One region of the Streptomyces inhibens genome, then DNA from elsewhere that is predicted to be linked to it. Evidence: riboswitches for the same ligand, from Rfam matches in the RefSeq annotation. Region 1 holds a riboswitch; the other holds the start of a gene.
The links. Region 1 has a riboswitch for glycine ahead of gcvP (aminomethyl-transferring glycine dehydrogenase). Riboswitches for the same ligand answer to the same signal wherever they lie in the genome.

Region 1 (8,414 bases):
CGGGACGTCGTCGTCCTGAAGATCGTCAAGCGGCTGCTGGACACCGGGGTGTCGCTGCAGAACATCCGCACCGCCGTCCAGCATCTGCGCTCGCGCGGGCTGGCGGATCTGACGCGGATGACGCTGATGAGCGACGGCGCCACGGTCTACGAGTGCACCTCGCCCGACCAGGTCGTGGATCTCCTCCAGGGCGGTCAGGGCGTCTTCGGGATCGCTGTGGGCGTGGTGTGGCGGGACGTGGAGGGCGCGCTGTCACAGCTGCACGGAGAGCGCGTGGACACCGGCGAGACGCTGATCGGGAAGAACCCGCACGACGAGCTGGCGCGGCGGCGCCACCGGGCCGGCTGAGCCCCGCACACAGGTCCCGGCCCGGCATCGGGTCGATTGTCAGTGCCATGCGGGAGCATCGGACATGTGAGAGCCGCGCCGACGATCCTGCATCTGGACATGGATGCGTTCTATGCGGCCGCCGAGCAGGCGGCCAAGCCGAGCCTGCGCGGCAAGCCCGTGGTGGTCGGCGGGATCGGGCCGCGCGGAGTGGTCGCCACGGCGTCGTACGAAGCCCGGGTCTTCGGCGTCCGCTCGGCGATGCCCACGGCCCAGGCGCGCCGGCTGTGTCCCAACGCCGCTTATCTCACTCCTCGCTTCACCCTGTACCGCCAAGTGAGTGAGGCGGTGATGGAGCTGCTGCATGCGCTGTCGCCGCTCGTGGAGCCGCTGAGCCTGGACGAGGCGTTCGTGGATCTGGAAGCGGGCGGGGTGCCGGCCGAGACGGCCGCCGTACGGGCCGTGGGGGAGCGGCTGCGGCGGGACATCCGGTCGGCGACGGGCCTGACCGGCTCGGTGGGGCTCGCGGGCGCCAAGATGCTCGCAAAGATCGCGTCGGAGGCCGCCAAGCCGGACGGCCTGGTGGTGATCGAGCCCGGCACCGAGCGGGAGCTGCTGGGGCCGATGACGGTGCGGACGCTGCCCGGGGTGGGCCCCGCGACGGCCGAGACGTTGCGCCGGGCCGGGATCCACACCGTCGCGGAGACCGCGGAGGCCGGCGAGGCGGAGCTGGTGCGGCTGCTGGGCAAGGCGCACGGCGCAGGGCTGTATGCGATGGCGCTGGGCCAGGACGACCGGCCGGTGGTGGCGGAGCGGGACGCGAAGTCCATCTCCGTCGAGGACACCTTCGAGGTCGATCTGACCGACCGGACGCGGGTGCGGACCGAGGTGCTGCGGCTGGCGGACCGCTGTGTCCAGCGGCTACGGGCGGCCGGGCGCTCCGGGCGCACGGTAGTGATCAAGGTGCGTAACTACGACTTCTCGACGCTGACCCGCTCCGAGACGCTGCGCGGGCCCACCGACGACCCCGCGGTCGTACGGGAGGCGGCCGTGCGGCTGCTGGAGCTGGTGGACACCACGGGCGGGGTGCGGCTGCTGGGCGTGGGGGTCAGCGGGCTGGCCGATTTCACGCAGGAGGATCTGTTCGCCCAGCTGGCGACGGAGCGGGAGGCCGAGGAGCTGGCCAAGGCGGCACCGGAGCCGGTCGGGGGCGAGAGCGGTGAGCGGGAGTCCGAGGAGGAGCGGCCGCGCCGCTGGCATCCGGGGCTGGATGTGGTGCACGACGAGTTCGGCGCCGGGTGGGTGCAGGGAAGCGGGGTGGGGAGAGTGACCGTCCGCTTCGAAACGCCGTGGTCCGCACCGGGGAGGGTGCGGACCTTTGCCGTCGAGGATCCGGCCCTGCGGCCGGGGGAGCCCCTGCCGCTGGTGGGCGGGGAGCCGGGTGGTGCTCAGTCCTCCGAGCCGGCGATCTTGCCGAAGTCCTTGTCGCCGGAGCCGTTGGAGGACACCGGATCCGAGTCGGGGGAGGAGATATCCAGTCGGTAGTGGTGGTAGAGCTGGAGTTCCTGTTCGGGGGAGAGGTGGCGGCCCACGCCGAAGTCCGGGGCGTCCTTGATCAGCTTGCGGTCGTAGGGAATGTGCAGGCTCTCGCCGATCATCTTGCTGGGCTCCAGGGGCACGAACGCATCCCGGCTGAAGAGTCCGGTGCGTACGGCCGCCCACTCCGGTTCCCCCGTCGCGTCGTCGAGATACACCTCGTCGATGGTGCCTATTTTCGCGCCGTTCCGGTCGAACGCTTTGCGGCCGATCAGGCTTCGGGGATCGATATCGGTTTGCACGGCCCCTCCAATTGGTCGCAACTGCCCTGTGACAACTACCAAACGGCACATTTCATGCCTCGGCCACTCGAAGGATCCTTCGAGTGGCGCGCTGGTAGGCTGGCCAATGGCCGTAGACCCCATGCGGGAGAGTCCTTTGTCGTTCGCGACCAGGGCGCCGAAGGAGCAAATCCTCCCCGGAATCTCTCAGGCACACGTACCGCATGGACGAGGTCACTCTGGAAAGCAGGGCGGGCCACGGACAGGCACAGCGCCGGGACCCCTCCTCACCGACGGTGAAAGCCGGGCCGCCTCGCGCGGGCCGGTGAAGCTCTCAGGTTGAGATGACAGAGGGGGAGGCCGTCCGGGCACCCACGCCGTGGTGCCCCTCGAAGGTCGTACCGACCAGGAGGCCCCCGCAGATGACCACCAATCGCATCTCCTTGACCGAGCTGGAGCGCGGCATCCCCTTCGAGCACCGCCACGTCGGTCCCGACCACGAGGCGCAGGCGAAGATGCTCGCGCACGTCGGATTCGGGTCGCTGGACGAGCTCACCGACGCCGCCGTACCCGATGTGATCAAGAGCGCCGAGGCGCTCGGCCTGCCGCAGGGCCGTACCGAGGCCGAGGTCCTCCAGGAACTGCGGGGCCTGGCGGACCGCAACCAGGTGCTGTCGTCCATGATCGGGCTCGGCTACTACGGCACGTTCACCCCGCCGGTGATCCTGCGCAACGTCATGGAGAACCCGGCCTGGTACACGGCGTACACGCCCTACCAGCCGGAGATCTCGCAGGGCCGCCTGGAGGCGCTGCTGAACTTCCAGACGATGGTCGCCGACCTGACCGGACTGCCCACCTCCGGCGCCTCCCTCCTGGACGAGGGCACCGCCGCCGCCGAGGCGATGGCGCTCTCCCGCCGTATCGGCAAGGTCAAGCAGGGCGTCTTCCTGGTCGACGCCGACTGTCTGCCGCAGACCATCGCCGTGATCGAGACCCGCGCCGAGCCGACCGGCGTCGAGGTCGTGGTCGCGGACCTGACCGAGGGCATTCCCGCCGAGATCGCCGAGCGCGGTGTGTTCGGCGTGCTGCTGCAGTACCCGGGCGCCTCCGGCGCGGTCCGCGACCCGCGCGCCGTGATCGAGCAGGCCCACGAGCTGGGCGCGATCGTCACCATGGCCGCCGATCTGCTCGCCCTGACGCTGCTGACCTCGCCCGGCGAGCTCGGCGCGGACATCGCCGTCGGCACGACCCAGCGCTTCGGCGTCCCGATGGGCTTCGGCGGACCGCACGCCGGCTTCATGGCCGTACGCGAGCGGTTCGCCCGCAGCCTGCCCGGCCGCCTGGTGGGCGTCTCCGTCGACGCCGACGGCAACAAGGCCTACCGCCTCGCGCTGCAGACGCGTGAGCAGCACATCCGCCGTGAGAAGGCCACCAGCAACATCTGCACCGCACAGGTGCTGCTCGCCGTCATGGCCGGCATGTACGCCGTCTACCACGGCCCCGAGGGCCTGCGGACCATCGCCCGGCGCACCCACCGCTACGCCGCCGTCCTCGCCGAGGGCCTGCGGGCCGGCGGGGTGGAGATCGTGCACGGTGCGTACTTCGACACGCTGACCGCGCGGGTGCCCGGCCGGGCCGCCGAGGTCGTCGCCGCCGCCCGCGAGGCCGGTGTCAACCTCTGGCAGGCCGACGCGGACCTGGTCGGCATCGCCTGTGACGAGACCACCGGCCGCGCGCAGCTGGCCGGTGTCTGGGGCGCCTTCGGCGTGCAGGGCGACGTCGAGCAGCTGGACGCGGCCGTCGCCGAGACGTTGCCGCAGACGCTGCTGCGCTCGGACGAGTACCTCACCCACCCGGTCTTCCACCAGCACCGTTCCGAGACCGCGATGCTGCGCTACCTGCGCACGCTCGCCGACAAGGACTACGCGCTGGACCGCGGAATGATCCCGCTCGGCTCCTGCACGATGAAGTTGAACGCCACCACCGAGATGGAGCCGGTCACCTGGCCCGCGTTCGGCCAGCTGCACCCCTTCGCGCCGGCCGCGCAGGCCCAGGGCTACCTCACGCTGATCCAGGAGCTGGAGGAGCGGCTGGCCACGGTCACCGGCTACGACAAGGTCTCCATCCAGCCGAACGCCGGATCGCAGGGTGAGCTGGCCGGTCTGCTGGCCGTGCGTGCCTACCACCGCGCCAACGGCGACGAGCAGCGCACCGTCTGCCTGATCCCGTCCTCGGCGCACGGCACCAACGCCGCCAGCGCCGTCATGGCCGGCATGAAGGTCGTCGTCGTCAAGACCGGTGAGGACGGCGAGGTCGACGCCGACGATCTGCACGCCAAGATCGAGAAGTACCGTGACGAGCTCGCGGTCCTGATGGTCACCTACCCCTCCACGCACGGCGTGTTCGAGGAGCACATCACCCAGATCTGTGCGGCGGTGCACGACGCCGGCGGCCAGGTCTACGTCGACGGCGCCAACCTCAATGCGCTGGTGGGGCTCGCCGAGCCCGGCAAGTTCGGCGGCGATGTCTCGCACCTCAACCTGCACAAGACGTTCTGCATCCCGCACGGCGGCGGTGGCCCCGGTGTCGGCCCGGTCGGCGTGCGCGCCCACCTGGCGCCGTACCTGCCCAACCACCCGCTGCAGCCCACCGCGGGCCCCGAGACGGGCGTCGGGCCGATCTCCGCGGCCCCCTGGGGTTCGGCCGGCATCCTGCCGATCTCCTGGGCGTACGTCCGACTGATGGGCGGCGAGGGCCTCAAGCGCGCCACCCAGGTCGCGGTGCTGAGCGCCAACTACATCGCCAAGCGCCTGGAGCCGCACTACCCGGTGCTCTACACCGGCCCTGGCGGTCTGGTCGCCCACGAGTGCATCATCGACGTCCGGCCGCTGACCAAGGCGACCGGTGTGAGCATCGACGATGTCGCCAAGCGGCTCATCGACTACGGCTTCCACGCACCGACGATGTCCTTCCCCGTGGCCGGCACGCTGATGATCGAGCCGACCGAGAGCGAGGACCTGGGCGAGCTGGACCGCTTCTGCGACGCGATGATCGCCATCCGCGCGGAGATCGAGAAGGTCGGCTCGGGGGAGTGGGACAAGGGCGACAACCCGCTGTGCAACGCCCCGCACACCGCGGCCGCGCTCGGCGGTGACTGGAACCACTCGTACACCCGCGAGGAGGCCGTCTTCCCGGCCGGTGTCGTGGCCGCGGAGAAGTACTGGCCGCCGGTGCGCCGTATCGACGGTGCCTTCGGTGACCGTAACCTCGTCTGCTCCTGCCCGCCGCTGGACGAGTACGACAACTGAGCCACCCGGGCAACATCAAGGGCCCTCGGCGATCCGCCGGGGGCCCTGTTGTACGTGCCGGGTGCGCGCGGGTCAGGCCGCGGCGGTGACCCGAGCCCGGTGCGGGGCGATGACCTGCCCGTCCGGCAGCAGCTCACCGGTGTCCTCGAAGAGCAGGACGCCGTTGCAGAGCAGGCTCCAGCCCTGCTCGGGGTGGTGCGCCACAAGGTGTGCGGCCTCCCGGTCGGTGGAGTCTGCTGACGGGCATGGCGGTTGGTGCTGACACATAGAGGTTGTCTTTCGCTGCGGTGTGGTGAACGTCGTTGTGCGGCTCGATGAGGTGTTCATGGCCGCTCCCCCGTTTCAATCGGTCGATCCCAGTGTTGCCCCACGGACGGGATTCCGCAGGGATTTCGCAGCAGCGGTACTCACTCGATACGGACGCGTCACCCGTGCGGGCGGTTGCTCCCAATTGCACTCCTCCCCAAGGGGGTTGGGAATGGTATTCGCGGGCTAGGCCGCGCGGGTGAGTACGACAGAGCGCTCCGCGGCCGGAAAGGGCCGCGGAGCGCGCTCTGGTGGGAGGTTTGCGCCGGTGCGCGGTCGGGTGCGCCGGGGTCAGGCGGGTTCGCGGAGCAGCGGGGTGGGGGCGAGGCGCAGGGTGAGCCGGGGGAGCAGGTCGGCGACGCGCTGCGGACGGTGGGCGGCGATCCCCGGCGGGGCGGGCGCCAGCGGAACCAGCAGGTCACCGGGTGCGGGCAGCCCCTCGGCGCCGTCCGAGTCGAGGTCGTGATGCAGCCATAGCGTGAGCATGTACAGCTCAGGGACGGACAGCAGGCGCGGCTGGTAGGGCGTGGTCAGCGCCTCGGCCTGCGCCAGGGCCCGCTCGGTCGCGGCGACGTAGGGGCCGCCGCAGAAGCGCGCGAACGTCCAGCCGTCCGCCGTGAGCATCGCCTCGGCGGTCGCCACGGCGCGCTCCCCGCCACGGACCAGGAAACGCCAGCCGGCCAGTCGGGTGTGCGGACTGCTGCCGGCCCGGTTGATGTCGTCCCAGACATGGACGGGCAGCGGGTGGTCGGGGCTGAGCGGGCCCTGGTGGGCGCGCAGCGCGGAGACCGGGGCCTCGCGGACGGCGGAGGGCGAGCCGAGGGCGGCGAGGACGCTGCGCAGGGCGGGCGCAGGGGCAGAGGGAACATGCAGCGGCATGGTGGGTCGCCTCTCACTTCGGAGACACGGTGGAGCGTGGCGGGTGCAAACGACGCTGTCTGCGTGCGGGGTCAGAGCATGGCCGGCCGGGGCTGCGGCCCGGCGAGGTCAGCCGCTGTTGCCCCGGCATCGGTGGAAACACCGCGACTCTGGGCGCCAACTCTCTGCCTCGTAAGCGGAGTTTATACGACGTATGTTCTGAAAGTGTTTCGGCTACCGGCCTTGTGGATTTCCGGCAAGGCGGAATCCAGGCCCGTGCGCGAGGTGTTTTCCGCCGCTTTGTTCCATGCTTTTGTCGTGCCACCTCGTATTACACCGACGACGCGGTAGGCCGGATCTCGTCGGTGTTTCTCACGAGCGAAATGCGGACGGCGATGGCCGCCGAGATATGCCCATGGAAAATGCCAGACGTTGCGCCACTTCGAGCCTATCGGTACCGGCACCCCCCTGAGGCGTTATCGATCAGATTGCCGGGGCATCATCGACCGTAGCGCGAGCCCCGGCGTGTCGGGGACGGCCCCAAGCGGCCCGTGGTCGCGGGCCGTTCACTCGAGGAGGGACCCTTCGATGGGGGAGAAGGTCGCCGCGGACGGGATCGACCTGGCGGACCGGGAGCGTTATCGAAGAAAGCTTCACGAGTGTCTCGAGGGATTGCAGAGGCTCTTGAGGGAGAAGAGGTTCGACCGGCCCAGGAATCTCATGGGTCTGGAGATCGAACTCAATCTTGCCGGTGCCGACGGGCTGCCTCGTATGCTGAACTCTCAAGTTCTTGAGCGCATCGCCAGCGGTGATTTCCAGACCGAACTCGCCCAGTGCAATCTGGAAGTCAACATCCTCCCGCACCGATTGTCCGGAAGCGTCCTGGATCAGCTCGCCGAGGAACTCCGTACGGGGCTTGCCTACGCCGAAAGGAAAGCCCGCGAGGTCGCCGCCAGAATCGTGATGATCGGCATTCTGCCGACCCTGCACGCCACCGACCTCACGGCCGCCAGCCTCTCCGAGAACGACCGCTATGTGCTGCTCAACGACCAGATGCGGTCGGCCCGAGGTGAGGACTTCGCACTCGACATCCAAGGCGTCGAGCACCTGGTCTCCCGTTCGTCCTCCATCGCGCCCGAAGCCGCCTGCACCTCCGTCCAGCTGCACCTCCAGGTGACACCGGGCCGCTTCGCCGCCATCTGGAACGCGGCACAGGCCATCGCCGCGGTGCAGGTGGCGGTCGGCGCCAACTCACCGTTCCTCTTCGGCCGTGAGCTGTGGCGCGAGTCGCGGCCGCCGGCCTTCCAGCAGGCCACCGACACCCGCGCACCCGAACTGCAGGCGCAAGGAGTACGGCCCCGCACCTGGTTCGGCGAGCGCTGGATCGACTCCGCGTACGACCTCTTCGAGGAGAATCTGCGCTACTTCCCGCCGCTGCTGCCGGTGTGCGGCCCGCAGGAGCCGCTGCGGGTCCTCGACGCGGGCGGGGTGCCCGACCTGGCCGAACTGGTGCTGCACAACGGCACGATCTACCGCTGGAACCGCCCCGTCTACGCGGTCGCCGACGGCGTCGCCCACCTCAGGGTCGAGAACCGGGTGCTGCCGGCCGGCCCCACCGTCACCGACGTCATCGCCAACACCGCCTTCTACTACGGACTGGTGCGGGCACTGGCCGAGGAACCGCGCCCCGTCTGGTCGCGGCTGCCGTTCGCCGCCGCGGCCCGCAATTTCGACACCGCCTGCCGGTACGGCATCGACGCCACCGTGCACTGGCCACGTCCCGGGCGGGCCGGCGCCC
Region 2 (8,414 bases), 5.3 Mb from region 1:
CGAGCGCACGTCCGAGGGCTGCCAGGACCGTCTCGCGGGCGCTGCCGTCGTGCAGTGCGGCGGGGGGTGCCGCGACCTGAACACCGACGAACAGTGCGGGCGTGTCGCCCTCGACACTTGCCAGGGCACGTCGGGCACTCAGGACAATTCCGGCGCCGGAGAACTCCAGTCCGGCGGCGGCCAGAAAGTCCACCGGCTCCTCCTGCCAGTCCGGTTCGAAGAGCCGCACCCGGCCGCCGCTCGGCAGCGGGCCCGATTCATGACGCCCCTCCCGGCACAATTCGGCCACCGCGGGCGGCGGCAGCGGAACGCCGATCATGCCGTCGGGGTTGACCGCGATACCGATCCGCGGCGGCAGACCACGGGCGAACTCCCGGGCCGGGGCCACGGTGAAGGACATGTGCGAGCCGACGACCCTCAGGAACTCCTGCTCGGAACTGAAGACCGGGACATAGGCCGCACCGTCGATCTCGACGGTGGGCAGATCGAGGCCGCGGGAGCCGGGCCCGGCGCTCTCCGGGCCACCGCCGTTGGGCAGCGGCACCCACACCCGGCTGCGGCCAAGGACCTCGACGATCCGCCCGCCGGCGCCCGGATGCCCGACCGAAGCGCCCAGCACCTCTTCGAGCTCATTCGCCGGCCACGCCAGCTGCGGTATCCCCTGCTGCTCCGGAAAAGTCATCTGCACCCACCCGCTCCAAAACCGCGCCGTCTGGCCGAAAACACTAGACGAGAAAGCGGGAGGTGGAGCGTGCGGGGGCGGGCCCGGGGACAGGTGCACGCCGCTGACCGAAAGCGGCCGTCTCCTCAGTCGAAAGTGACCGTCTCCAGTGCGGTCGCCGCCCGACGGTCCAGCAGGACCGCCGAGCCGAAGCCCTTGGGCAGACGGGTCGACTCCGCCGCGTCGACCAGTCGGGTCACCGCCCTGCGGTGCCGCGCGAAGGCGTACCCCGATACCCCGCGCCCCCGCGACTCCTGGCCGGACAGCGCCACCTGGGGCGGTACGTCGAGCAGCACCAGATGCAGCCCGCGGCCACCGCGCGCTGCCGACCGCGCGATCCAGCGGCGCACCCACGCCAGCGTCCCGCAGTCGTGCACCACCACACTGTCGCCGGAGCGCAGCGCACGGCGCAGCGCCAGATAGTGGGCGGCCCGGACCAGCGGGCGGTACAGGCCGTAGGGCAGCCGGCGCAGCCTGCCGCGCTCCCAGCGCTCGCGTACGTCCTGCGAATCGATGCGGTGCACCGTGACGCCGTGCCCGTCCAGCGGTGGCACGAGGCGATGCATCAGGGTGCTCTTGCCGCTGCCCGGCAGTCCGGAGACCACGACCAGGTCACCGGCCGGAAACCGCAGCTCGGTGGTGGCGGACCCGGTCTCCTCGGCGCGCAGGTCCTCGACCTGGGCGCCGCGCCCCGGGCGGACGACGGACCGCGCCGGGCGCCGGGCCCGGGATCCGGCGGACGACGCCACCGGCAGGGCGTCCGGGGGCACGGCCCCTGCAGTGGCCGCGCATGCCGCTTCCCTGTGCACCGTGATCGCCCTCCCCGCCCGCTACTGGTCCGGTTGGAGTCCGTCCCTTACCCGCAGAGTGTCAAGAAAAGGTAATGCCCATCAAGGCGATTGTCCGATCTGCCCACGTCGTGGGCGGTGCGCCGACCGGGTCTCCTGTATCCGGCGATCCCGTGCAATGATGTGGCCGCCACGTGCACATCTCAGCTCACCTGTGCACCGCCAACTCCATACCGGCCGCTTGAATCCGCGCGGGAGAGTCCCCGGCCGCCACGGCGGGGCGCCGAAGGAGCAAGTCCTCCCTTGAATCTCTCAGGCCCCTATACCGCGCGGGCGAGGCAGATCTGAAAAGCGAGCCACTGCCCGGCCTACGGGACGGCTCCACCCAAGGTGCAAACCGGGTCCGTTCGTGGGATCCCGGTGAACCTCTCAGGTTCCGATGACAGATGGGGAGAACGTCTTGTCACCCATGCCTGGGAGCCCAGAACCATGACAGATGCCCCCCGCCGCACCGCGCTGGATGCCACGCACCGCGCGCTCGGCGCGACCATGACCGACTTCGCCGGCTGGGACATGCCGCTGCGCTACAGCAGCGAGCGCGACGAACATGTCGCCGTCCGCACCCGCGCCGGTCTCTTCGACCTCTCCCACATGGGCGAGATCACCGTCACCGGCCCGCAGGCCGCCGACCTCCTCGACTATGCGCTGGTCGGCAACATCGGCGGCGTCAAGACCGGCCGCGCCCGCTACACCATGATCTGTGAGGCCGAGGGCGGCATCCTCGACGACCTGATCGTCTACCGCCTGGCCGACCAGGAGTACATGGTCGTCGCCAATGCCTCCAACGCCCAGGTGGTGCTGGACGCGCTGACCGCGCGCGCCGGCGGTTTCGACGCCGCGATCCGCGACGACCGGGACGCCTACGCGCTGCTCGCGGTGCAGGGCCCGGAGTCCCCCGGCATCCTCAAGGCGCTCACGGACGCCGATCTGGACGGTCTGAAGTACTACGCGGGCCTGCCCGGCACGGTCGCCGGTGTCGACGCGCTGATCGCCCGTACCGGGTACACCGGCGAGGACGGCTTCGAACTGTTCGTCCGGCCGGCGGACGCGGTCGCCCTCTGGGAGGCGCTGACCGAGGCCGGCAAGGACGTCGGTCTGGTCCCCTGCGGTCTGTCCTGCCGCGACACGCTGCGCCTGGAGGCGGGCATGCCGCTGTACGGGCACGAGCTGACCACCGCGACCACCCCGTTCGACGCGGGCCTGGGCCGGGTCGTGAAGTTCGAGAAGACGACCAACGGCGGTGACTTCGTGGGCCGCGCCGCGCTGGCGGCGGCCGCCGAGCGCGCCGAGACCCAACCGCCGCGCAAGCTGGTCGGTCTGATCGCCCAGGGCCGCCGCGTCCCGCGCGCCGGATACCCGGTCGTCGCGGCCGACGGCACGGTCATCGGCGAGGTCACGTCCGGCGCCCCCTCCCCCACGCTCGGCAAGCCGATCGCCATCGCCTACGTCGACGCGGCCTACGCCACACCGGGTACCGAGGGTGTCTGTGTGGACATCCGTGGAAGCCATGAGCCGTACGAGGTCACCGCGCTGCCGTTCTACAAGCGGCAGAAGTAGCGGTTCACCCACGGCAGGCCCGGCAGTGGCGCGCCCGCGCGTCTCACTGTGCAAGACCCTCCCCCAGACTTCGTCCGGGTGGGGTCCCCCAGCGGCAGCTGGGGGAGTGCCCCGATTCACGATCACACCCTCGCGTACAGGAGAATCGAGCCATGAGCAACCCCCAGCAGCTGCGCTACAGCAAGGAGCACGAGTGGCTGTCGGGCGCCGAGGACGGCGTCTCGACGGTCGGCATCACCGAGCACGCGGCCAACGCACTCGGCGACGTCGTCTACGTGCAGCTCCCGGAGGTCGGCGCCACGGTCGCGGCGGGCGAGACCTGCGGTGAGCTGGAGTCGACCAAGTCGGTCAGCGATCTCTACTCGCCCGTCGACGGCGAGATCGTCGAGATCAACGAGGATGTCGTCAACGACCCCTCGCTGGTGAACTCCGCCCCGTTCGAGGGCGGTTGGCTGTTCAAGCTGAAGATCAGCGGCGAGCCGGGCGAGCTGCTCTCGGCCGACGAGTACGCCGCCTTCATCACCGGCTGAGCCGTCCGGCCCCTCCCCCACTCGCGGCTTCGCTCGAGCGGGGGACCCCCACCCCGCCCCTGACTCCTCCAGGAAAGACTCATGTCGCTTCTGAACAGCTCCCTCCATGAGCTCGACCCCGACGTCGCCGCCGCCGTCGACGCCGAGCTGCACCGCCAGCAGTCCACCCTCGAAATGATCGCCTCGGAGAACTTCGCCCCCGTCGCCGTCATGGAGGCCCAGGGCTCCGTCCTGACCAACAAGTACGCCGAGGGCTACCCCGGCCGCCGCTACTACGGCGGCTGCGAACACGTCGACGTCGTCGAACAGATCGCCATCGACCGCATCAAGGCCCTCTTCGGCGCCGAAGCCGCCAACGTCCAGCCCCACTCCGGCGCACAGGCCAACGCCGCCGCCATGTTCGCCCTCATCAAGCCGGGCGACACCATCCTGGGCCTCAACCTCGCCCACGGCGGGCACCTGACCCACGGCATGAAGATCAACTTCTCCGGCAAGCTCTACAACGTCGTCCCCTACCACGTCGACGAGAAGACCAACCTCGTCGACATGGAAGAGGTCGAACGCCTCGCCAAGGAACACCGCCCCAAGCTGATCGTCGCCGGCTGGTCCGCCTACCCCCGCCAGCTCGACTTCGCCGCCTTCCGCCGCATCGCCGACGAGGTCGGCGCCTACCTCATGGTCGACATGGCCCACTTCGCCGGCCTCGTCGCCGCGGGCCTGCACCCCAACCCGGTCCCGCACGCCCACGTCGTGACCACCACCACCCACAAAACCCTCGGCGGCCCCCGCGGCGGCGTGATCCTCTCCACCCAGGAACTCGCCAAGAAGATCAACTCCGCCGTCTTCCCCGGCCAACAGGGCGGCCCCCTCGAACACGTCATCGCCGCCAAGGCCGTCTCCTTCAAGGTCGCCGCCTCCGAAGAATTCAAGGAGCGCCAGCAGCGCACCCTCGACGGCGCCAAGATCCTCGCCGAACGCCTCATCCAGGACGACATCAAGCAGCACGGCGTCTCCGTCCTGTCCGGCGGCACCGACGTCCACCTCGTCCTGGTCGACCTGCGCGACTCCGAACTGGACGGCCAGCAGGCCGAGGACCGCCTCCACGAGGTCGGCATCACCGTCAACCGCAACGCCATCCCCAACGACCCCCGACCCCCCATGGTCACCTCGGGTCTGCGCATCGGCACCCCGGCACTGGCCACCCGCGGCTTCCAGGCCGAAGACTTCCGCGAGGTCGCCGACATCATCGCCGAGGCACTCAAGCCCACCTACGACACCGAAGCCCTCAAGGCCCGGGTCACCGCGCTGGCGGACAAGTTCCCCCTTTACCCGTCGCTGTGACGCGTCTCATGCAGTGAGCCCTCGCACCGCCGGTGATCGGCGGGCGAAGGCTGAACGGGCCGTGAGCCCGGGGCCGTTGGTCCCGGGCTCATGGTCTGCATGCTCGATTTCCCCTTCCCCTTGTGCGAAATCGCGGCGAATTCTGATGATTCGCGAGAAATAAGGTGTCAGCTGCACACGGCAGCGGCCCTTCAACGGCGAGGGGGCAATCGGCAACGGCAGGACGGACCACTCACCCCATGGACATGAGCGCGGGCGACCGGAAGGGGCTCAGCCTCTTCGCCCTCATCATGATCGGCATAGGCTCGATCTTCGGCTCCGGCTGGCTCTTCGGCGCCGGTGCCGCCGCCCAGGTGGCGGGCCCCGCGGCACTGCTCGCCTGGGTGATCGGCGCCGTCTTCATCGGCATGATCGCGATGACCTACGCGGAGGTCGGCTCGGCCTACCCGATCCCCGGCGGCATGGCCCGCTACGGCCATCTCTCCCACGGCCCGGTCCTCGGCTTCCTCACCGGCTGGGCGGTATGGATCGCGGTCGCCTCGCTCATCCCGATCGAGTCGATCGCCGCCACCCAGTACATGACGTCATGGGGCTTCGCCTGGGCGAAGGACCTGGTCGATCCGGCCGGCCAACACCTCACCCTCTCCGGCACCGGTGTGGCGCTGATCCTGACCGTCGCGCTCTGGCTGACCTGCTACTGGTCGGTCCAGCTGTTGGCCCGGGCCAACACCGTCCTCACCCTGGTCAAGTTCGCGATCCCGGTGCTCGCCGTGCTCGCGCTGATCGGGTCCGGCTTCCACACCTCGAACTTCACCTCGCAGGGCGGCTTCGCCCCGTACGGCTGGCCGGCCGTGCTCACCGCCGTCACCACCTGCGGTGTGGTCTTCGCCTTCAACGGCTTCCAGGCCGTGGTCAACCTCGGCGGTGCCGCCAAGAACCCGGGCCGGGCCATCCCGATCGCCCTGGTCGGCGCGCTCTCGCTGGGCCTGGTGATCTATCTGGCGCTGCAGACCGCGTTCCTGGGGTCGGTGCCGCCCGAGCAGCTGGCCCGGGCGGGCGGCTGGCAGGGCGTGGACCTCAGCTCGCCGTTCGCCGATCTCGCCCAGCTGCTGATGTTGCACTGGGTCGTCATGATGCTGCAGTTCGGCGCGTTCATCTCACCGGCCGGATCCAACATCGCCAACGTCGCCTCGGCCGCGTACATGGTCACCAATCTCGCCGAGACCGGCTTCTTCCCCAAGAAGCTGGCGGCGGTGCACCCGCGGTACGGCACCGCGCGCCCCGCGATGTGGGTCAATCTCGGCTTCTCCGCCCTGCTCCTGGTCACCGTCGGCCGCAGCTGGCAGGCGCTGGCCGGGGTGGTCTCGGCGGCCATGGTCATCTCGTATCTGATCGGCCCGATCGCGGTGGGTGTTTTCCGGCACACCAAGCCGAATCTGCCGCGCCCCTTCCGGCTCCCCGCCGCCACGATCCTCTGCCCCGTGACCTTCGCCTTCGCCGCCTGCGCCCTGTACTGGTCGAAGTGGCCCGACACCGGCAAGGTGACCCTGCTGACGCTGGTCTCCGTGCCGATCGCGGCGCTGGTGCTGCGGCGCAAGGGCGAGACGCGGCTGCTGCGGCAGTTCGCGCCGGCCTGGTGGATGATCCTCTTCCTGGTCTGGATGGCGACCCTGTCGGCGCTGGGCAGCCCGGATTTCGGCGGCCGCGGCATCATCCCCGGCGGCCTGGACATCGCCCTGGTCGCCCTCTCGGCGCCGGCCTTCTACTTCTGGGCCGTACGCGCCGGGATCGCGGCCCACCGGGCCGGGCTCCCGGGCCCCGACCCGGTGCTCGACCGGACCCACGGCCACGCTTCCGACCGGACGGCGGGCAACGCGGAACCCGCGCACAGCCCCGCCCCCGCCGCTCCCGTATCCGCTTCGACACCCCCTGTTACCCCCGACGACGGACGCCCGATGGTTTCCGTCTGACGGCACCGCGCCGGGTCCGGGTTACGCTCGACAATCGGCGCAGAAACGTACCTCCTGTCCCATAGCTCCACCGTCCACCACGAGCAGACAAGGGAGTCCGCCCCCGTGGCCATCTCCGTCTTCGACCTCTTCTCCATCGGCATCGGCCCCTCCAGCTCCCACACCGTCGGCCCCATGCGCGCCGCCCGGATGTTCGTCGGACGCCTCAAGAAGGACGGTCTGCTCGCCCAGACCACCTCCGTACGCGCCGAACTCTTCGGCTCCCTGGGCGCCACCGGCCACGGCCACGGCACCCCCAAAGCCGTCCTCCTGGGCCTGGAAGGCCACTCCCCCCGCACCGTCGACGTCGAAAGCGCCGACGACGAAGTCGAACGCATCCGCACCACCAAACGACTGCGACTGATGGGCGCCGAAATAGGCACCGCCCACGAAATCGACTTCGACGAATCCACCGAACTCATCCTCCACCGCCGCCGCGCCCTGCCCTACCACGCCAACGGCATGACCCTCTTCGCCTACGACACCACAGGCGCACCCCTCCTGGAGAAGACCTACTACTCCGTGGGCGGCGGCTTCGTCGTCGACGAGGACGCGGTCGCCGGCCAAAACCCCATCGTCCCCGACGACACCGTCCTGGGGCACCCCTTCCGCACCGGCGACGAACTCCTCCGCCTGGCCCAGGACACCGGCCTGTCCATCTCCGCCCTCATGCTGGAGAACGAAAAAGCCTGGCGCACCGAGGAAGAAATCCGCTCCGGGCTGCTCGACATCTGGGGCGTCATGCAGGCCTGCATCCAACGCGGCATGTCCCGCGAAGGCATCCTGCCCGGCGGCCTCAAGGTCCGCCGCCGCGCCGCGAACTCCGCCCGCCAACTGCGCGCCGAAGGCGACGCGCAGGCCCGCGCCATGGAGTGGATCACCCTCTACGCCATGGCCGTCAACGAGGAGAACGCCGCCGGCGGCCGCGTCGTGACCGCCCCCACCAACGGCGCCGCCGGCATCATCCCCGCCGTCCTGCACTACTACATGAACTTCGTGCCCGGCGCCGACGAGGACGGCGTGGTCCGCTTCCTGCTCGCGGCCGGCGCCATCGGCATGCTCTTCAAGGAGAACGCCTCCATCTCCGGCGCCGAGGTCGGCTGCCAGGGCGAGGTCGGCTCCGCCTGCTCCATGGCCGCCGGCGCCCTCGCCGAAGTCCTCGGCGGCAGCCCCGAACAGGTCGAGAACGCCGCCGAGATCGGCATGGAACACAACCTCGGCCTGACCTGCGACCCCGTCGGCGGCCTCGTCCAGATCCCCTGCATCGAACGCAACGGCATGGCCGCCGTCAAGGCCGTCACCGCCGCGAAGATGGCCATGCGCGGCGACGGCAGCCACAAAGTCTCCCTCGACAAGGTCATCAAGACCATGAAGGAGACCGGCGCCGACATGAGCGTCAAGTACAAGG

Region 2: another riboswitch for glycine. It lies ahead of gcvT (glycine cleavage system aminomethyltransferase GcvT); the one in region 1 lies ahead of gcvP (aminomethyl-transferring glycine dehydrogenase).

The regions. Positions count from the first base shown of each region.
Region 1 is NZ_CP084681.1:1,531,922-1,540,335, reverse strand. Features, by position in the region: gene KI385_RS07240 (MerR family transcriptional regulator) at 1-348, shown strand, start outside; gene KI385_RS07235 (DNA polymerase IV) at 415-1,872, shown strand; gene KI385_RS07230 (PRC-barrel domain-containing protein) at 1,776-2,165, opposite strand; glycine riboswitch at 2,280-2,377, shown strand; gene gcvP (aminomethyl-transferring glycine dehydrogenase) at 2,567-5,452, shown strand; gene KI385_RS07220 (DUF5999 family protein) at 5,525-5,719, opposite strand; gene KI385_RS07215 (hypothetical protein) at 6,050-6,637, opposite strand; gene KI385_RS07210 (glutamate-cysteine ligase family protein) at 7,205-8,414, shown strand, end outside.
Region 2 is NZ_CP084681.1:6,811,833-6,820,246, reverse strand. Features, by position in the region: gene KI385_RS30965 (enhanced serine sensitivity protein SseB) at 1-682, opposite strand, end outside; gene KI385_RS30960 (AAA family ATPase) at 808-1,491, opposite strand; glycine riboswitch at 1,752-1,847, shown strand; glycine riboswitch at 1,848-1,965, shown strand; gene gcvT (glycine cleavage system aminomethyltransferase GcvT) at 1,999-3,126, shown strand; gene gcvH (glycine cleavage system protein GcvH) at 3,279-3,656, shown strand; gene glyA (serine hydroxymethyltransferase) at 3,738-4,997, shown strand; gene KI385_RS30940 (APC family permease) at 5,237-6,967, shown strand; gene KI385_RS30935 (L-serine ammonia-lyase) at 7,073-8,414, shown strand, end outside.